3 regions of the Xanthobacter wiegelii genome follow, and region 2 is predicted to be linked to each of the others. Evidence: riboswitches for the same ligand, from Rfam matches in the RefSeq annotation. Region 2 holds a riboswitch; each other region holds the start of a gene.
The links. Region 2 has a riboswitch for cobalamin ahead of V5F63_RS12255 (energy-coupling factor ABC transporter permease). Riboswitches for the same ligand answer to the same signal wherever they lie in the genome.

Region 1 (2,253 bases), 1.0 Mb from region 2:
GGCCACGCCGGCAGCCCGGACATCGAGCACGAGCGCGCGACCGCCATCTGGGACCTCATCGAGGACAACAGCTTCATGCCCTGCGGCGATCCGGGGGAGGGGCCTTACCGCCTCGTCATCTCGCTCGCCGACAACCGCCTCGTGCTGGACGTCAAGCGCGAGAGCGGCGATCAGGTGGTGCAGCACCACCTCTCTCTCACCCCCTTCCGCAAGGTGGTGAAGGACTATTTCCTGGTCTGCGAGAGCTATTACAACGCCATCCGCACCGCCTCGCCGAGCCAGATCGAGGCCATCGACATGGGCCGGCGGGGCCTGCACAACGAGGGATCGACGCTGTTGCAGGAGCGCCTGGACGGCAAGGTGGTGGTGGATTTCGACACCGCCCGCCGCCTGTTCACGCTCATCTGCGCCCTGCACTGGAAAGGCTGAGCGACGATGGAGCCCCCTGCGGCGCCCCAGCGCTCAGCGCGGCCGCAATCGGTTCTCTTCATGTGCGGACAGAACGTGGTGCGCTCGGTGATGGCGTCCGCGCTCGCCCGGCATCTGTTCGGCAAATCCGTCTATGTGGGCTCGGCCGGGGTGATCGCCGGCGATGCCGATCCCTTCGTCACAGCGGTGATGGAGGAGATCGGCCTCGACGTGAAGAAGCACAGGCCGCAGAGCGTCGAGGATCTGGAAGAGTATGAGGGGCTGAATTTCGACCTCGCCATCTCCCTCTCCCCCGACGCCCACCACCGCGCGCTGGAGCTGACCCGCACCAACGCCCTCAAGGTGGAATATTGGCCCACCCCAGACCCCACCGGCGAAGGCGGCAACCGCGAGCAGCGCCTCGACGCCTACCGGCAGGTGCGCGACGAGCTGGAACGGCGAATCCGGGCGCGGTTCCGGCAGATCTAGAGGCGCGGTGCCCGGCCGATGAACCGCCGCGCGCCCGGTGCACGGCTGCCGCTCCGGCTGCGCCGTTGCTGTCCGACGTGCGAACGTGGTTCCCGTCCCTCATTTGACAATCCCGCCCGCCCTGCCTTTAGTGGCGGCGTCGAAGGTCCCGTGTTCCCACACGGGCGAAAAAGGGAATGCGGTGCGGAGGTGAATACCCTCCAATGCCGCGGCTGCCCCCGCAACTGTCGGCGGTGAGCCCCTGCCAGACGCCACTGGAGTTATCCGGGAAGGCGGCAGGGGCGGTGATCCGCGAGCCAGGAGACCTGCCTTCGACGAGGTCCGCGCCGGGCGGGGTGCTCCGGTTCTGCGTCCCTTCGAGCCCGCACGCGTGGGCGCTCGCACCCGTGGACCGGCCGGTGGAGCGCAGCGCGATTCCCGACAGCACGTCACCCGAGCCGGGCGCTGAAAGCCTGGAATCCGGCTGCGCGCCTGAAGCCGCGCGCGATACCGCTCCCGCCGTCACCCTCCTCATCTGCACGACCTGCCGCGCCCCCGGCAACGACGCCCCGCCCGACGCCGAGCGCGACGGCGCGCGCCTCCTCGCCTCCGCCTGTGCGGCCACCGTCTCCGACGGCGTCGCGGTCGTGGGCGTCTCTTGCCTCGCCAATTGCAAGCGCGCGCTGTCCGCCGCCATGGTCCGCCGCGACGGCTGGACCTATGTGTTCGGCGACCTTTCCCCCGACAGCGCCGCCGACCTTCTCGCCGGCGCTGCGCTTCTCGCCGGCTCGCAGGACGGCCTGATGCCATGGCGCGGCCGGCCGGACGAGCTCAAGCGCGGCATGGTCGCGCGCATTCCCCCGCTTTCCCTTCCCAAGGAGACCCGATGACCTCGCTCGCCCGCGTGCCCTGCACCATCGTCACCGGCTTCCTCGGCGCCGGGAAGACGACGCTGATCCGCCATGTGCTCGAGAATGCCGGCGGCAAGCGCCTCGCGGTCATCGTCAACGAGTTCGGTGACGTGGGCATCGACGGCGAAATCCTGAAGGGCTGCGGCATCGAGAGCTGCGACGAGACCAGCATCGTGGAACTCGCCAACGGCTGCCTCTGCTGCACCGTGGCGGATGATTTCGTGCCGGCGCTGGACCAGATCCTCGCCCGCGCGCCGAGAGTGGACCACATTCTCATCGAGACCTCCGGCCTCGCTTTGCCCAAGCCCCTGGTGCAGGCCTTCCAGTGGCCGGCCATCAAGGGCCGGGTGACGGTGGATGGCGTGATCGCCGTGGTGGATGGCCCGGCGCTGGCCGAAGGCCGCGTCGCGCCCGATCTCGCCGCGCTCGATGCGCAAAGGGCCGGGGATGAGAGCCTCGATCATGA
Region 2 (2,253 bases):
TAGACCTTGCTGACGAGGAACACCTCGTGCCGACGTCCGGCGATGGCTTCGCCCACCACCTCCTCGGCACCGCCATCGCCATACATCTCCGCCGTGTCGATAAGGGTCAGGCCGAGGTCGATCCCGCGCCGGAGCGCGTTCGCCTCCGCGACGCGGGCGGTGGAGCGCTCGCCCATGTACCAGGTGCCCTGGCCGAGGGCGGGCACCGTCTCGCCGCTGGGAAGGGTCACGGTCTTGCTCATTGCCGGTTCCTTGGCATTCAACTGGCCGCTGGCCGTTTTGGGGCGACCATAGCGGCTGCGTGAGCGCGGTCCAGAGAGTGCTCCGACCGTCTTGGCCCCCGCCCCGAAACGCAGAACGCCAGCGGGAGCACCGCCGGCGTTCGTCTTCTCTCTAAAAAAACGCGATCAGGCCGCGTCGTAGAGCCGGCGCTCCAGCAGCGGGCTGCCGCCCTTGAAGGCACCATGCAGCGCCTTGGCGGCGGCGAGGACAGCGAGGTCCACAAGCGGCTCGACGATGATGACGAGCAGGTACGCGCCGCCGAACGTCGCCACCGACGCGACGTTCTCCGCCGCGAAGCCCTGGCCATAGATGGCCCAGAACGCCACCCAGCCGACGATGCCGGCCTGATAGGTGGTGGAGAGGGCGAGCGCCTGGCCGTACTTCAGCTCTACGTAGGGCGTGCCCGGCGCGACGATGCGGCGCGCGACGGCGGCGACGCCGAACAGCGGCACCAGCAGCGTGGTCACGTTCATGCCGTACTGGGGCAGGTCGAACGGCGCGAAGAACAGGCCCTGGACGAGCAGGCCGAAGGCGAGGCCAAGGGCCGCCGGAGCCGCGCCGAACATCAGGAACAGGGTCGAGCCGAGGATGAGGTGCACTTCCGAGACACCCACCGGATAGTGCGGCAGAACCTCGAAGAAGGAGAAGACGAGGGCGGTGGTGGCGAGGGTGCGGCCCGCCAGCGAGAGGACGCCGCGCTCACGCGCCGCCTCATAGGCAAGCTTGAGGGCGTAGCCGCCGGCGGCGGCCGCCGTGACATAGCTGAGGCCGATCTTGGCCCCGTCCACGAGTCCGGGTTCGATATGCATGTTCGTCTCCGTTGCCGTCTCACCCGACGGCCCGAGGGGTTCATCATGCGACCGGCCGGTCTCCTGACTCGCGGGTCTACGCTCACCCCCGCCTTCCCGGCCGGCCCGAAGGGCTGTGGCCAGTGGCATGCTGGAAGATCGCTCGCCGCTTACAGTCGCGGGGGCGGTTGAGGCTTCGGCCGGATCTCGCGGATGATTCTCCGCGCAATCCCGCCCTACCCCATTCCCGTTTCACTCCGGATGCCGAGGCAGCCGGAGCACCGTTCGCAAGCGCAGCAGGCACCGAACGCCGCCGCCCTGTCAAGCAATCCCGTAGCAGTGGGACGCGCGCCGTGGCCTTCGCCGGGCGCGCATCCTGCCGCTCGGGGCGGGAAGCTCCGCGTCAGTGGCTGGAGTGGGCGCCGCCGCCCTGAGCGCCCATGCCCTCCACCTTGAACTGAACAGGGACGGTGCCCGCCTTCTCGAAGGTCAGCGTGCCGTCCACCAGCGTGCCCTCCTTCAGCGGGGCCTTCAGGTCGAGGAACATGATGTGGTAGCCGCCGGGCTTCAGCTCGAGGCTGCCCCCGGCCGGAATGGCGAGACCGTCCGGCAGGGGGCGCATCACCATCACGCCGTCCTTCATGCTCATTTCGTGGATTTCCACGCGCCCGGCGAAGGGCGCGGTGGCGGCGACGAGGCGGTCGGGGGCGGTTCCCGTGTTCTTCACCACGAGATAGCCGCCGGCGACGGTGGCGCCGCCGGGCGTGGCGCGCGACCATGGATGGTCGATCTGCAGGGACCCGGCCTTGAAGTCATGCGCGACGGCGGCGCCGGCCAGCGCCGCGGTGGCGATGGCGGCGGCGATGATGGTGCGGCGGGTGAGGTGAAAGATGGACATGTGTGCTCCTGCATGGCGCCGGGGGCTGCTGCCGCTCGGCGGGATGGAGTGAAGGGCTGGATGAAAGGGATCGCGCGCGGCGCGGTGCCAGCGCATCGGGGTGCGCGGAGACCCATAACGGCTAAAGGAAAGGACGCGAGACAGCGTCAGCCAGCCAGCGGCGGTCCCTGGGACGAACGCGGCTCGCGCCGGTCACGGCCCGTCCCCTCGATGCCGGCGAGCGGAAGGGCGCCCGGTCGATGATCCGAAGCAACCGGCATCCCCGCCCCGGCGACGGCGGGCAGC
Region 3 (2,253 bases), 890 kb from region 2:
CGTAGGTCAGCACCACGTCGGCGCCGGCCTCCTTGGCGCGCAGCAGCTGCGCGGTCATGTCGGTGTCGCCGATGTTGAACTTCTCTTCGGCGACCGGCTTCACGCCCATGGTGGCGAGGGCCTTCACGAGGTCGGCGCGGCCGAGCTGGCCGTAATTGGTCGAGTCGGCGAGGATGGCCGGCTTCTTGAAGCCCTGCCGCTTCACCGCCTCGTCGGCGATCATGGCGCTCTGGATGGCGTCGTTGGCGGAGGTGCGGAAGATGTAGTTGTTCTTGTTGTCCGGCGGCACGAACTGCTTGGAGATGAGGGTGCCGGTGGCCACGTTGTTGATCACCGGAATCTCGGCTTCCTGATAGAAGCGCTGGGAGGCCAGCGCCACGCCGGTGTTGATGTAGCCGAGGGTGGCGACGACGCCTTCCTTGTTGATGAGCTCCTGGGCGATCTGCACGCCCACCTCGTTCTTGGCCTCGTCGTCACGCTCGACGAGCTGGAGGGGACGGCCCAGTACGCCGCCGGCCTTGTTCACCTCATCCACGGCGAGCTTCACGCCGTCGCGCATGCTCACGCCCATGGAGGACGAGCCGCCGGTGAAGGGGCCGGTGAGTCCGATTTTGATGGGGTCGGCGGCGTAGGCTGCGCCGGAAAAGGCAAGCCCGAAAACGGCAACGCCTGCGGCCAAAGCCGCGACCATGCTCCTCAGTCGCATCTTCTACTCCCTGTGTGTCCGATTATTCGGTTATTATACTTTAGTAGTGCCCACCCTCCCGCAGGACGGGGCGGCTCTCAATCGTTTAAGCGAATTGAGAACCGTGCGCTACCATAACCTAGCGGAAGGAGGGTCGAGCCTTTGCTGGTGCCGTTTTTGCAGGCAGTCGCATGCAGAATTTGCGGCGCGGTGGTGGTTTCGGACCACGCGTTTGGTGAAGCAAAGCGCAAGATGTGATCGCTACGCTCGCGGTTGCGCGAGGTCTTTCCGCAGTTGCGTTCAAGTTTTTGCAGATGCGAAGGATTCGTTGACGCGAGGGACCGCCCCCGCCTATGGTCGTGGCGACGGTTCCCGCAAGGGATCAAAAGGGAACGCGGTGCTCCGGCCTTGCCGGATATGCCGCGGCTGCCCCCGCAACTGTAAGCGGCGAGTCCTCTGCCATCAGCCACTGGGTCGCAAGGCCTGGGAAGGCGGCACAAGGGCGGCGACCCGCGAGCCAGGAGACCTGCCGTCAGCCGTGGTCACGCGCGAGCACATCGGGCGGGGTTCTCCTGATGGCGGTTTTGTCCCGGTCCGATAGGGCCGGGCATGCCTCGTTCGCGGTGACGGACCACCCGTGCCGTCGAGTTCCTCATGCCGTCCCTTTTCCCGTTCCGATCCCGCCGCGCGCTGCCGGCCGCGGCCCTGCTGGCTCTTGCCTGCGTTCCCTCCGCGCTCGCCCAGACCCAAAATCTGAATGCAGACGACCAGAATGCCGGCGACCTGCCGGAACTGGTGGTCAGCGCCACCGGCATTCCCACCCCCGAGACCGAGGTGGCGAGTTCGGTCAGCATCGTCACCGAGCAGGACATCGCCCGCAACCAGCAGCGCACCTTGCCGGACGTTCTGCAATCCCTGCCCGGTCTCAACGTGGTGCAGACCGGCGGGCCGGGGGGCACCACCTCGGTGTTCATCCGGGGCACCAATTCCAACCATGTGAAGGTGCTGATCGACGGCATCGACGCCGGCAATCCGGCCGCCACCAACGGCGCGTTCGATTTCGGCAAGCTGCTCGCCTCCGATCTCGAACGCGTGGAGGTGCTCCGCGGCCCGCAATCCGGCCTCTACGGCTCGGACGCCATCGGCGGCGTCATCTCCATCACCACCAAGAAGGGCGAGGGGCCGCCCAAGGTGTCGGCCTATGTGGAGGGCGGCGCGCTCGGCACGTTCAACCAGTATGCGAGCCTCACCGGCTCCACCGAGAAGCTGGCCTATTCGTTCAACGTCACCCACTTCTCCTCCACCGATATTCCGGTGACGCCGCAGAACATTGCCCCGCCCTTCTGGCCGCGCAATCCCAATGCCTATGACAACTGGACCTACTCCACCCGGCTCGACTGGCAGGCCACCGAGACGCTCGCGGTGAATTTCGTCGCGCGCTACATCGACACCAGCCTCGCCTTCACGCCGGATACTTTTCCCCCGCCCACCTATGCCGGCCTTCCCGCGGCGCTGCGCTCCACGTCCTATACGGGCATGTTCTTCACCAAGGGGGAGGGCGTGTGGAC

Region 1: it holds a riboswitch for cobalamin, as region 2 does, so the genes downstream of both, V5F63_RS17120 (DUF1636 family protein) here and V5F63_RS12255 (energy-coupling factor ABC transporter permease) in region 2, are expected to answer to the same signal.
Region 3: it holds a riboswitch for cobalamin, as region 2 does, so the genes downstream of both, V5F63_RS16470 (TonB-dependent receptor plug domain-containing protein) here and V5F63_RS12255 (energy-coupling factor ABC transporter permease) in region 2, are expected to answer to the same signal.

The regions. Positions count from the first base shown of each region.
Region 1 is NZ_CM195529.1:3,677,501-3,679,753, reverse strand. It holds gene V5F63_RS17130 (UPF0262 family protein) at 1-429, shown strand, start outside; gene V5F63_RS17125 (arsenate-mycothiol transferase ArsC) at 436-897, shown strand; cobalamin riboswitch at 1,024-1,224, shown strand; gene V5F63_RS17120 (DUF1636 family protein) at 1,296-1,766, shown strand; gene cobW (cobalamin biosynthesis protein CobW) at 1,763-2,253, shown strand, end outside.
Region 2 is NZ_CM195529.1:2,646,242-2,648,494, forward strand. It holds gene V5F63_RS12250 (aldo/keto reductase) at 1-242, opposite strand, end outside; gene V5F63_RS12255 (energy-coupling factor ABC transporter permease) at 408-1,091, opposite strand; cobalamin riboswitch at 1,128-1,371, opposite strand; gene V5F63_RS12260 (copper chaperone PCu(A)C) at 1,474-1,968, opposite strand; gene V5F63_RS12265 (hypothetical protein) at 2,115-2,253, opposite strand, start outside.
Region 3 is NZ_CM195529.1:3,535,131-3,537,383, reverse strand. It holds gene V5F63_RS16475 (ABC transporter substrate-binding protein) at 1-706, opposite strand, end outside; cobalamin riboswitch at 1,036-1,233, shown strand; gene V5F63_RS16470 (TonB-dependent receptor plug domain-containing protein) at 1,340-2,253, shown strand, end outside.